3 regions of the Psychrobacillus sp. NPDC093200 genome follow, and region 3 is predicted to be linked to each of the others. Evidence: riboswitches for the same ligand, from Rfam matches in the RefSeq annotation. Region 3 holds a riboswitch; each other region holds the start of a gene.
What was found. A riboswitch is a leader RNA that binds a small molecule or an ion and turns the genes downstream of it on or off. The one in region 3 is predicted to bind cobalamin.
Positions count from the first base shown of each region.

Region 1: it holds a riboswitch for cobalamin, as region 3 does, so the genes downstream of both, ACQKNZ_RS15810 (hypothetical protein) here and ACQKNZ_RS03000 (ABC transporter substrate-binding protein) in region 3, are expected to answer to the same signal.
Region 2: it holds a riboswitch for cobalamin, as region 3 does, so the genes downstream of both, ACQKNZ_RS00605 (ribonucleoside-diphosphate reductase subunit alpha) here and ACQKNZ_RS03000 (ABC transporter substrate-binding protein) in region 3, are expected to answer to the same signal.

Region 1 covers NZ_JBNNVC010000004.1:96,002-100,347, reverse strand. Annotated here, with positions in the region: gene ACQKNZ_RS15820 (HAAS signaling domain-containing protein) at 1-86, opposite strand, end outside; gene ACQKNZ_RS15815 (ABC transporter substrate-binding protein) at 209-1,147, opposite strand; gene ACQKNZ_RS15810 (hypothetical protein) at 1,151-1,690, opposite strand; cobalamin riboswitch at 1,862-2,052, opposite strand; gene ACQKNZ_RS15805 (VanZ family protein) at 2,188-2,661, shown strand; gene ACQKNZ_RS15800 (spore germination protein GerW family protein) at 2,683-3,084, opposite strand; gene ACQKNZ_RS15795 (GNAT family N-acetyltransferase) at 3,098-3,604, opposite strand; gene ACQKNZ_RS15790 (nucleotidyltransferase domain-containing protein) at 3,607-4,346, opposite strand, start outside.
Region 2 covers NZ_JBNNVC010000001.1:109,703-114,048, forward strand. Annotated here, with positions in the region: gene ACQKNZ_RS00595 (response regulator transcription factor) at 1-617, opposite strand, end outside; gene ACQKNZ_RS00600 (DUF418 domain-containing protein) at 725-1,927, shown strand; cobalamin riboswitch at 2,135-2,313, shown strand; gene ACQKNZ_RS00605 (ribonucleoside-diphosphate reductase subunit alpha) at 2,472-4,346, shown strand, end outside.
Region 3 covers NZ_JBNNVC010000001.1:582,881-587,226, forward strand. Annotated here, with positions in the region: gene argS (arginine--tRNA ligase) at 1-108, shown strand, start outside; gene ACQKNZ_RS02980 (DUF2975 domain-containing protein) at 368-850, shown strand; gene ACQKNZ_RS02985 (helix-turn-helix domain-containing protein) at 860-1,081, shown strand; gene ACQKNZ_RS02990 (immunity protein Imm33 domain-containing protein) at 1,234-1,863, shown strand; gene ACQKNZ_RS02995 (DUF1963 domain-containing protein) at 1,894-2,574, shown strand; cobalamin riboswitch at 2,731-2,872, shown strand; gene ACQKNZ_RS03000 (ABC transporter substrate-binding protein) at 2,990-3,943, shown strand; gene ACQKNZ_RS03005 (FecCD family ABC transporter permease) at 3,948-4,346, shown strand, end outside.

The DNA.
Region 1 (4,346 bases), on a different contig from region 3:
AAATCTCTAACTATTGCTTGGCGTTCCTTTGTATTCAACATATAAAGCTCTTTTTCTAATGTCTCAATATAAATATTCGCTGTCATGTCTCTCTCTCCCTCGGTACTATTCATTAGATAGTACTATACCATAACACTATTATTCATTGCAAGGTACCAGTTTTAAAACAAAAGAAGTTGGTCTCCTCAAAACGAGACCAACTTCTACTTTATTCAAATATCTCTGGATAAACGGTTTTAGCTACTAGTTCTACAGCTTCACCAATTCGTGGTCCTGGGCGAGACATAATGTCCTGATCTAATTGGAAAATGGCGTTGTTTTGCACTGCCTCTAACTGATTCCAGCCTGGACGAGCCTTAATCTCACCAATTGGATCTTCTACATAATTTACGGTAGTCAAGATAATCGGAGGATTTTTCTTAATGACATCTTCCTCAGATAATTTAATCCATCCCTCTTGGTCTCCAAAAATATTTACAACTGTAGCTTTACTCAAAACTTCTTGTTGGAAAGTATTTTTTCCTGTTGTAAAAATTTCTGGAGATGGGCTTATTTCAAAGTAGACGTGTTTCTGATCGCTTACACCTGATACTTTGTCCTGAACACTTTGAATAGTAGTTTTAATAGAGTCAACAAGATCGGTTCCTTTATCCTCTACTCCCATTACTGCGGCCAACTGTTCAATATCTCCATAGACGTCTTCAAATGATAGCGCCGATTGAATGACAAAAACATCTAACCCCGCGTCTTCCAACACTTTAAGCTCTTCCTCAGACCCAGTTGTATAAGCAATTACAACATCTGGATTTATCTCTAAAATACGTTCTGCGTTGAACTTCATAGAATCGGAAACTCGTTCAATTTCTAGTGCCTCTTCTGGATAGGTATCGAATTCTGTAGCTCCAACAATTTTATCTCCTACACCAAGGGCAAACAGGATTTCTGTGTTACTTGGTTGTAGAGACACAATCGTTTCCGGAACTTCTTCGAATGTAACTTCTTTCCCCATATCATCCGTTACAGTATATTCTTTTACTTCTTGTACAGAATCTGTTTCAACAGCTGTATTTTTTTCAGCCTCTTGGCAGCCTACAAGTAAGATAGAAAGTATTAGTACCGCTAACCAATTCCTTAATTGTTTATTCATTTGTTAATCCTCCACTTTTTTCTTTTTTCTCATCGGATATGATTTACTGACAAATTGAATCTCTTCTACTCCATGATGCTTATTTACATATACCGCCATTGCAAACAATACATTTGCTAATAGCTGTGTGTAATCAAACAAAATCTCTGGTACTTCTCTTTCTAATGAAACTTTATGTAAAGCCCTTACAGATTTTTTTGCTTCACTACGACACACGTGTAATTCACATGCAGCTGTTGAGCCTTGTGGAAGTACGAATATATCTACTCTTCCTTCCACTTCACTTACGTAGAAATCATACATATCACTTAGAATTTGTAAATCCTCTTCATTGATTGCTAGCTTCCCTCTAACAGAACCATTTACGTGATATGCCATCGGTGCCAGATACATTAAATCCTCGTAAACTCTTGGAATATCTTTTGTTAAAGATGCGGCCAATCCAATACGTGTGGTCAATGAGTCTGTTCGAATCTCAAAGTCTACTGTAGACGGCTTTTCTCTCATAAATGGATAACAAATATATCGCATGTCTTTTTTCAATGCTCTGCCCCCTTTCCAAGTTATTTGTGAATTTTCGGCAATACAATACTCGACTTCTTACAGCACAAAAAAACGCCACCCTAAAAAAGGGCGGCGCAATACCTATTTATCGTTAGAAATTTAATCGAAAATAGAAACGTGCCGTACAACCCCTTAACTTCCGAAGAGTATTTATACGTTCAAGAAAAGGCCGGTCTCCTGGCTCATGCATCATTTTACTCTAAGAACCTTCCCATTGGCTTTTAGCCAACAGTGGTATTTTTCTTATTTCATCAGCATTTACAGTTGCGGATACAGCTTCGGTTTTTCACCGAATTCCCTAATTAAGCTGACAAGTCAGCACCTTTTCCCTGCAAAAATTATTCACTTATCGTAAGTGTACCATAGCCTTTCAATTGGTGATAGAAGCTTGTGAAACAACCAGCTTTTTACTCTTTTATTAGCTATAAAGTCTGCAATTATTTTGTTTCTCATTCAATTTATGCTACTGTTTTTATATGAAAAAATTTATTCCACTTTTACTTTTACTTGTCTTTGTATTTATAGCCTCCGGGCAGACTTCCGAGCAACAGTCTTTGGAGGCCGTGCTTAAAGAATGGCTTCCAAACAAGCCATTGGAGTCCTTTTTATCATTATTTCATATTCCTTATTGGGGATTCTATGTCTCTGTCGAGGAACGTGGCTACTATGCATTTGTCGAATTCTTAATAAGAAAAGGAGTCCACTTTTTTTATTTTGGTTTGATTAGTTTAGCTATTTATATTGCTTTGCCGAAGAGGAAGTATCGAAAACTTACTGCAATAATGATTACCTTTCTTCTAGCAGTCGCAGATGAATTCCATCAATCCTTTACGAGTGGACGATCTGCCCTTTTTCAGGATGTTCTATTAGATACAGGCGGGGCTATTTTTGTCATGCTTCTGCTAACGTTTGTTCAATGGTTGAAGCATAGAAAAAACGCTAACCTTTAGAAGGAAGCGTTCTTTCCCTATCTATTTACATCTTTTTCTCAACAAGAAAACAATCCCTAGCGTGACTACTGAAAAAACAGTAAGTATTTGACTAAACGGAAGGACAGGCTTGAATTTAACTTCCTCCGCAGTGATTTCATATACTCCAACCGGTTTTATCGAAAAGGCACCACCGCCTCCTTCTCCTTGACCTGTAGAATTTTCTTCATCTGAAATCGTGTCACCTCCACCTCCGCCTCCACCTACAAAATAATTAACTTTGGCAACAGGTAAGATCCTTTTGTTCTCCAATACAATTGGTTCTCCGTATATAAGAGACACATCTTTTTCTCTGTAAAACTTTTCGAAAATGGAACGGACTGGGGATTGAAACAATGGTAGCTTTCCCCCTTGTTTTTCTAGGTTACTTGATTTTTCCTCCATTAAATTATCTCCTTTAATTTAGAATAAGTGTCATGTGATGTTCTTCGTAATAGACGTCTCTATCCTTTAAAGCCATTTCTTCTACTCCAAATACCTTAAAACCTAATTGTAAATATAAATTTTTTGCGGATTCATTATTCGACACAACAGATAGATTAATCTTTTCTATTTCATTAGTTTCTATTGCCTGGTTAATGGCTCGCTCCATTAGGGCCTTTCCTACACCTTTTCTTCTTCCCTTTGAGCTTACATACATTGCAAAAATATTTGCTCTATGCTTCATTTTTAAGGAACTCTCTTGTGCTAGAGTAACCATACCAATTAATTTATCTTCTTCAAACGCACCGAACGTGTAATTGCCATTTACCTTAAAATTACCTTTTACTCGTTCAATTGGATTTTCTCTTTGAAGAGCTTCTTCATAGCTTGTTCCAAATGCTTCTGGACTGTTTTGCAGAGCCTCTAGCCTTAGTTCCCAATAAGCAATGGCATCTACATCTGTTAATCTTCTAATATCCATTCCTAAACCTCCAAAAAATAACCTTCATTACATATTTCGTGTGTGTATAATATAAAATCTTTGCAGGTTTCTGCACGAGAGCTTTCTGTGTCGAATAGTGAGGGGAGCTGCTCTGATGACCGAATCCTCATCCCTTCTTTTAGTAAAGTATGCCATCGAAAAGGTAATATAACTAATCCCTTTTCTAGTGCTTCTTTTTTTGAAATGATTTGTTGGAACTTTAGAGAATAAAGAATTCTACAAATAGTAGTTGTAACAAACTCCACCATATCATCAGGCACTGAATTAGGTATTTCTTTTGATTTCTTATACCAATATTCGTTGATGTTATATTTTAACGTTCCTAAGACATCCTCCCATTTAGTAGAAATGTTTAACTCATGAATTGGTCTTCCTTGTAATGCAATCCCATGTTTCTTTAAAATCCACCAAGTAATATGATTGATATCCCAATGACCAATTTTTACTTCACCATCTGAGCAATAAGGATACGGCAGGAGAATATCATTTGTTTTACCCAGGTCAGCTGTTTGAATATACATTCCATCCATCCGAGCCCCTAATTTCTCTTTAGATATTTGAAAATGGATCTCTTTTATAATTTCTACTTCTTGTTCATTTGCCGATCTTTTTAATAAAACGATAAAGTCTACATCACTCTTCTTTTCATCAAAAGCTCCTAACGCAATAGAACCATACATATAAACACCTTCAATAAAGGCACTTGGTAAGGAGGCATTTA
Region 2 (4,346 bases), 470 kb from region 3:
TCTCGGAGTCTCCGTATATGTACCATGATTGTGTTGTCATCTATATAACTGTCTTCTCCCCAGATAGAAAGAAAAATTTGCTCCTTAGATAAAATCTGTCCGGCGTTTTCACAAAATAGGAGTAGTAAATGAAATAGTTTGCCCGTAACAATGCTTTTTTCTCCGTTCACAGTAAGTTCTGCGCTTCCCTTATCTAACAAAAAATGGCCGAATTTATATACTTTTTCATCGGAAGCTTTAAAGGAAGAAGTATAGCGTTTCATGTGTGCTTTCACTCGAGCAGCTAATTCCAGTGGATTAAAAGGTTTTGTTATGTAATCGTCAGCTCCATTCATAAATCCTCTTATTTTGTCAGCATCACTTTCTTTTGCTGTTAGAAAAAATATAGGAGCATCGGATTTAAAACGAATTTGTTTAGCTAAATCAAGTCCCACTCCATCCGGAAGCATTATATCGAGAATATATAAATCATAATGCATATTGGAAATATAATTACTTGCCTTCTGGTAAGTTTCACAAATAACAATATGTCGAAAATTTTCTTTTCTTAAAATAATTTCTACCATCTCAGCGATAGCAAGCTCGTCTTCAACTATCAAAATATTAGTTTCTTCCATTAGTAAATCACTCCTAGAAATATTTAAGGTTTCTGTAAGGTTAGTTTCAATTTATTATAAGCTTACCATTTTATACTAACTAAGAGATATTTTTAGGAGGTTTCATGATGAAAGAAGAAAGAGTGCGTTTTATAGATGCTTTAAGAGGAATCAGTTTGTTTGGTATATTATTAGCGAATTTGTTAATTTTCCATTACGGTATATGGGGAAAGGAAGAATTAGAGTACTTTACGGCTTCTGCCACAGACAAGACTATTTATGCTATTCTTAAAATAGCAGTAGAAGGTAGTTTTATGCCGATATTCACTTTTTTGTTTGGTTTTTCATTAATAAAACTAGCAGAATCAATTAAAAAAAAGAACGGAAAAGTAAAAAGGCATTTATGGAGACGTTTTATATTTCTTTTTATTCTAGGTTTACTTCATTCAACCTATTTATGGGAAGGGGATATTCTAGCCTTTTACGGGTTAATGGGATTATTCCTATTACTTTTTTTAAATAGAAAAAAGAAAACTTTAATTATATGGGGAACTGTTTTGTTTGTATTGACTGGTGCTCTTAGTTACGGAATGGAAGAAAAAAGTAAGGAAGAGTTGGAAAAGCAATCATTATACATAGAAACCACAAATGAAGTCTATCAAAATGGCTCTTATGAGGAAATTAAGCAACACAGAAATACAGAGGATCCACTGTATTTTGAAAGTGAAGGGGAGAAAATATTTTTTAGCTTGTTTATGCTTTTGTTTGGACCATTGTTGACGTCACCGATGTTTTTGTTTGGTATGGCAGCTGCAAAGGGTGGCTTATTTCTACACATGGAACGAGAACAAAAATGGTATATATTAAGTATGGCTCTTTTGCCAATTAGTTTACTTTTAAAATCTATCGCTATTATTGGAGAAGAAACAAATTGGACAGCAGTTCTATTACAAATGGGTACACAATTACTGTGTATATCCTATATTGGTATATTTGCTATCCTATTTATAAAGTTCTCAGGTAACAAGGTTTTCATTGGTTTTGAAAGTGTTGGGAAACTTTCTTTAACAAATTACATTATGCAAAGTGTTATTTGTACTTTTATCTATTACGGATACGGTTTAGGACAATTTGGCTCTTTGGGCATGCTAAATAGTGTCTTGCTGGGCTTTGTAATTTTTGTTCTACAGTGTATAGGTAGCTACTACTACTTGAAGGTATTCAAACGAGGTCCCTTGGAAATGATTCTTCGAATGGGAACAAACCTCTCCTGGAGCGGTCATATGAAAGCTAAGAAAAAGAAGGTAAAGCTGCAAGGTAAGCCTGTATGAATAAATACGAAAGTAAGTTTTCATAATACGGCTACGAAAGCTTATAAAATTTATATAGAATAGAGATTAGAAAGAGCGATTAAAGGGATATGAAATTAGTTTAATGTACAGAAATAAAGCTGTGTATCAAACGTCTAGTCTTTTTACCTATGTACAAGTTTAAACACAATATGTTAGGGTATATAAGTAACCAAAACACAATATATAGTATTTATACGATGAAAAGGTACCGTTATGGTTTAAAAGGGAATTCGGTGAAATACCGAAGCTGTCCCCGCAACTGTAAGTGTGGACAACTGTTGAATATGCCACTGCGATTTTTCGTGGGAAGGCCAGCAGAAGGAAGAAACACGAGCCAGTAGACCTGCCTGTTTATCGGTGAAGCAACACTTTCTTCGGGGGTTGAGAGGTGGGGGCGAGAGACTCTATCTTTAAACGAACGATACGTCTTGTTGTTTCCTACTTTAAAATCGTGAGCGATGACTCAGCCGAAGAGGCTAGAGCCATCGCTTTTTTGTTATGTAAAGACAGGGAGGAATTCTAAATGACCATTATTTCAAACACAGAAAAACAACAGGTACTATACCAATTAACACAGGAGTTTGGGGAAGAAAAGATAGCACCATTAAGGAGGTCACATGACAAGTGGCTACAAAAACACCCAGAGGGCAATATTGCTAGCTGGTCTAAAGCCATGTCCTTAGAGTCACTGAGCTTTCTTGATGAACATGAACCTTATTGGACATTTGTAGCGGCTCGAATCTATTTAGCAGAAGTATATTCGCAACAAGCGGAACGAAGAAATACAACGGCAGATGCAGTCTATACAAAGTTTGCAGATAACGTTCAAAAGCTATCGGCTAAGGGAATTTATGATTCTCGTATCATAGAAACCTATTCTACAGAGGAATTAGAGCAATTAGCAGAAATCCTCGTTACTGAAAGAGACTTCCTCTTCACATATATAGCTTTAAAAACGCTTTTAGATCGTTATGTAGCGAAGGATTTTGATAAGACTATTGTAGAATTGCCACAAGAACGCTGGATGATTATTGCAATGACGCTAATGAAGGACGAAAAAGAAAACCGCATAGAAAAAATTAAAGAAGCCTATTGGGCGATGAGCAATTTATATATGACGGTTGCTACTCCTACTCTTTCTAATGCAGGAAAGCCACACGGGCAGCTTTCTAGCTGTTTTATCGACACGGTTGATGACAGTCTACAAGGAATTTATGATAGCAACACAGACATAGCCACACTTTCTAAGTTTGGAGGAGGAATAGGCGTTTATATGGGCAAGGTCCGTAGCCGGGGCTCTTCTATAAGAGGTTTTGTGGGAGCGTCTAGTGGCGTTCTTCCATGGATAAAGCAACTAAACAATACAGCTGTCAGCGTAGATCAGCTAGGCCAACGTCAAGGTGCAGTAGCTGTTTACTTAGATGTGTGGCATAAAGATATATTTACATTTTTAGATTTAAGACTAAATAATGGCGATGAACGACTTCGAGCACATGATATTTTTACTGGTGTATGCTTGCCAGATTTGTTTATGGAAAAGGTTGATGCAAGAGGAGAATGGCATTTGTTTGACCCTCACGAGGTTCGTCAGCTCAAAGGTTACTCATTAGAAGACTTTTATGATGAAAAACGTGGAGATGGTTCTTTCAGAGAAAAGTATGAAGAATGTGTAATGGATCATCGCCTTTCACGAGAAACAGTTCCAGCAATAGATTTGATGAAGCGAATTATGCGATCCCAGTTAGAAACGGGTGTCCCATTTATGTTTTATAGAGATGAAGTGAATCGCCGTAATCCAAACAAGCATGTTGGAATGATTTATAGTAGTAATCTTTGTACGGAAATTTTTCAAAACCAAAGTGCCACTGAATTTGAATCCATCCAGCTAGAGGACGATGTGATTGTAACTCGCAGAAAACCTGGTGATTTCGTAGTTTGTAACCTTTCTTCTATTAATTTAGGTAAAGCAGTACCAGAGGATGTACTAGAACGATTGATAAACATCCAGGTAAGAATGTTAGACAATGTTATAGATATGAACATGATTCCAGTGCCACAGGCAGAGCGCACAAACGCAAGGTACCGTGGAATTGGACTTGGAACGTTTGGTTGGCATCATTTACTTGCCCTTAAGCAAATTCGTTGGGAATCAGAGGAAGCGGTAGAGCTTGCTGATAATCTATATGAAAGAATTGCCTATTTGACGATTCAAGCTTCCTTAAATCTTGCGAAGGAAAAAGGGGCCTACCCTTTATTCGAAGGTTCTGATTGGCAAACAGGGGCTTATTTTGAAAATCGACAATATGAAGGAGAGGAATGGGTAAGTCTGCGTGATAAAGTAGCTGAAAATGGTATCCGAAATGGATATTTGATGGCCGTTGCACCAAACTCATCTACT
Region 3 (4,346 bases):
GACAATGTGCCTCTTTCAGAAGCACGTCTTGCGCTAGTAACATCTGCACGCCAAACAATTGCAAATGCATTAAAACTAATCGGAGTATCTGCTCCAGAAAAAATGTAATTAAAACTCCTAGAGGCATTAAGAAACCAATTCTTAATGCCTCTTTTGTTTGTTTATTAGTTTAATCAAACAGATTAAAAAGGAAAATAACAAGTTTATAAAAAGCAAGAACTTGAGCCAAGATGTTCCGAATGATGTCTGCCAGTCACCACTTTTTCATTTATCAATAAAAATACTTTAAAAAACAATATTTATTTATTCTAAAACGATAAATTTTATAATATAATTATATTGAATTATATTTAAGTGAGGTGCTTTTATGAAAAAAGGAACAACATTATTTTTAAAGATGGCAATTATTGTTATGGGAATTCCCGTTCTGGCTTTGTGTATCTTTTTGGTACCTGAAATAGCAAATTTTGCAGAAGAATTATACCCTGACATTCCATATCTCAAATATCTCGTTTTTATCGATTTGTATGCAACGGCTATACCTTTTTACTTTGCTTTGTACCAAGCTTTTAAACTTTTAAGTTATATTGATATGGGTAATGCTTTCTCGGAATTATCTGTAAGAGCGTTAAAGAATATTAAATACTGTGCACTGGCAATTAGCTCTTTATATGTATTAGGCATGCCACTATTTTTTCTTGTGGCAGATAAGGATGACGCTCCAGGAGTTATAGTAATCGGGCTTATCATGATTTTTGCCTCTATGGTAATTGTCGTTTTTTCAGCCGTTCTCCAAAAACTTTTACAAGAAGCTATTCATATAAAATCTGAAAACGATTTAACGGTCTGAGGTGAAAATATGGCGATTATTATTAATATCGATGTGATGTTGGCTAAAAGAAAAATGAGCGTAACAGAACTTTCAGAGAGGGTTGGAATAACAATGGCTAACCTTTCTATATTAAAAAATGGTAAAGCTAAAGCAATTAGGCTTTCTACATTAGAATCAATTTGTAAGGCTTTAGAATGCCAGCCTGGGGATCTTTTAGAATACAAAAGAGATGAAGAAGCTCACGAATGAGTAAAGTTCCCTCAATAAGCAGGAATTATTTTTGAAAACGCGAAGTAATAAATTAGGAACTAACTCATTGGAGGGCTTTAATCAATGGATTAATGCCCTCTTTTTTATATTCAAGTTAGAATAGGCTTATAACGATGCAAGGAGGAAGCGAAGTGCCATGGTATATAGATAGTGCCTATAAAAGAAATAAGGATGCACCCTATACTTTTTATATTCCTAGCAAAGAAGTGATAGGTAATTTAAATATAGGAGATATGGTCAAACTAATCTTTGAAATCGAGACAAGAACAGACGGGTATGCGGGAGAAAAAATGTGGGTTGAAATTACTCATAGGGATATGGGGAACTTTAAGGGAATTCTTACGAATGATCCATTTAATCTAAGTGAGTTAAAAAGAGGACAAGAAGTATCATTTCGGACAGAACATATTTGTGACACGGAGTATAATGATCCGTATTCATCCAAATGGGATTACTATTTTGACACAAAAATAATTGTGAGCAAAGATGTTTTGGAGAGAGATGAATTTAATTTTATGTTAAGAGACGAGCCAAGGGATGAGCAAGACTCTGGTTGGTCTGTATTAAGTGGTTATGAAGATGATGAATTTTTAAATAATCATGAAAATCTGCAATATATATCTATAGGGGTAATTTTAAATATTGATGACTCTATTTTAGCTTTTATTGAAGATTTACCCCTCTGTGCATATGAGAGAAATGACAATGGCGCATTCTACAAAATAAATGATTATGATTGGGAGTCCTACTTAAGTGAATAAGCTTGGACATAGATTTAGGAGGTAATTGCGTTGAATATTACTCAATTAAAACAATCACTATTTAAACGAGCTACGATTTTTGAAACAGGAGGATCTCGGCCGACGGAAGAATTGGGAGAGAGCTGGATAGGAAATGTTATGTGGGGTAGCGGAGAAAATAAATCTCCTCAGTTTGAACCAATATGTACTATATTTCTAAAAAATTTACCTTATGTACCGAAGGAGCTAAAAAACATTCAGTTAATCACTGTTTATATGGATTTTAATGTATATAATCATTTAATTGAAGATAATTTAGCTTCTTTTTTTAAGATAAATTGTTTTACTAATATTAATGAAATACAAAAGATAAATGAACAATCTTCAAGAATGAAGTCTTTTCCATTAAAACCAATATTAGTTGAGAACGATACCCCAGCATGGGATTCAGAAGATATAGAACCAGAAATTCAAGATGAAATTTTACGTCTTGAATTGGAGAGTGATATAGAGTATTACGACGATATCGTCGAAAATATTTATCCCATGCACAAGGTTGGTGGGTATCCATCCTATACACAGAGCGGAGTCTCATATGGTGAAGATTATCCGTTTGTCTTTCAGATAAGCTCTGATGCCAAGGCGCAATTCAATATAGTAGATAGTGGCAGTTTTTATTTTTTCTACAATCAAGATAAACAAGATTGGATTGTGTACTGCGATTTTTATTAATAGTCCAGTGATTACTCATAGATTACAAGGTTAAGGAATTAATGTTTCGCTAAACTCGGAAAATTGCTTGATATTAATTTATTTCTCGAATTTCTCTTCTAGTCTCCATCTCGACAACATTTAATTATAAGGTATAATAAATGCAAAGCAGCAATGGAATATTTTTTGCGTAAAGGTGCTCTAGTTACGGATTGCTAGAGTTAAAAGGGAAGCTGGTTAAAGTCCAGCGCGGTCCCGCCACTGTTAGTGATGCATATGCATCATAAGCCAGAAAACCTGCCCTTACGTGCATACCCATTACCTACGCGGATAGGTCTGGTGTAGGTCAGCTATCGGTATTTTGTGGCAGATTTATACCTATCTATCTCTCATCCTAGGATGGGAGATTTTTTATTGATTTTAGGAGGAATGAAGGATGAAAAAGTTTTGGTTAATTATAGGAATGACCTTGCTTGTGTTAGTTGGATGTAATGAGCAAGAGACACTTCCATCAGAAAAAGAAGATAGTTCAGAAATTGGAAATTCAGAAACTGCATTTCCGCTTACATTGACGGATGCTGTAGGCCAAGAAATCACATTAGAGGAAGCTCCGAAGACCATTATTTCCATGATTCCAAGTAATACGGAAATTCTATTTGCATTAGGGCTTGATGAGGAAATTGTCGGCGTTAATGATTACGAGAGTTATCCAGAGGAAGCCTTAGAAAAAGAAAAAATTGGTGGCATGGAGTATAACATTGAAAAAATTATCTCTTTGAATCCGGATATTGTCTTCGCTCATGAGTCCGTAGTAGGAATGGCTGACGCTGGGTTACAACAGCTACGAGATTCTGGTGTAAAGGTTTATGTAGTACAGGATGCAAAGGATTTTAACTTAACCTATACATCCATCGAGCAGATTGGTCGTGCAACAGGCAAAAATGAGGAAGCACAGGCCATTATAAAGGATATGAAGGCAAAGGTTGACGAAATTCAAGAAAAAGTTTCAAAAGTAGAAACAAAGAAAACAGTTTTTGTAGAAACCTCAGATGTGCCTGAGATCTATACTCCTGGTAATAATACATTTATGCAAGAAATTCTAACGATGGTCAACGCAGAAAATATCATGGCTGACCAAGAGGGCTGGTTCCAAGTCAGCCCAGAAGAAATTGTAAGTCGTAATCCTGATGTTATGTTAATCACGTATGATTACGTGGATGGCATTGTTGAAAAGGTCAAGCAACGTGATGGTTTCGATACAGTGACAGCTATTAAAAATAATGCAGTAGTACAAGTGGATGAGGATACCACAAGTCGCCAAGGTCCACGTTTAGTAGAAGGTTTAGAGGAAGTGGCGAAGGCTATCTATCCGGAGGCATTTAGTGAGTAAATCAATGATCGGTTACATTCTGTCACTGGCTACGTTGGCTGTAGCCATTTGGCTAGGTGTATCGGTCGGATCTGTAAAGGTGCCGATCAGTACTTTATGGGATACAGGAACAGATGCGATTGCAACTAATATAGTATGGAAGATTCGCATGCCGCGGGTTATACTCGCAGGATTAGTCGGAGCATCCCTGGCAATAGCGGGAGCGGCCTTTCAAAGCCTGCTTAAAAACCCACTAGCCGACCCTTATACACTGGGAGTGTCGTCCGGAGCATCTGTTGGTGCAGTGGCTACACTCTTTTTTGGAATTTCGGTACCTTTCTTAGGAATGTTCACCTTGCCTGTTTTCAGTATGGTAGGGGCATTAGTTACAATGCTCATCGTTATTTCCTTCGCAAGGCTAGTA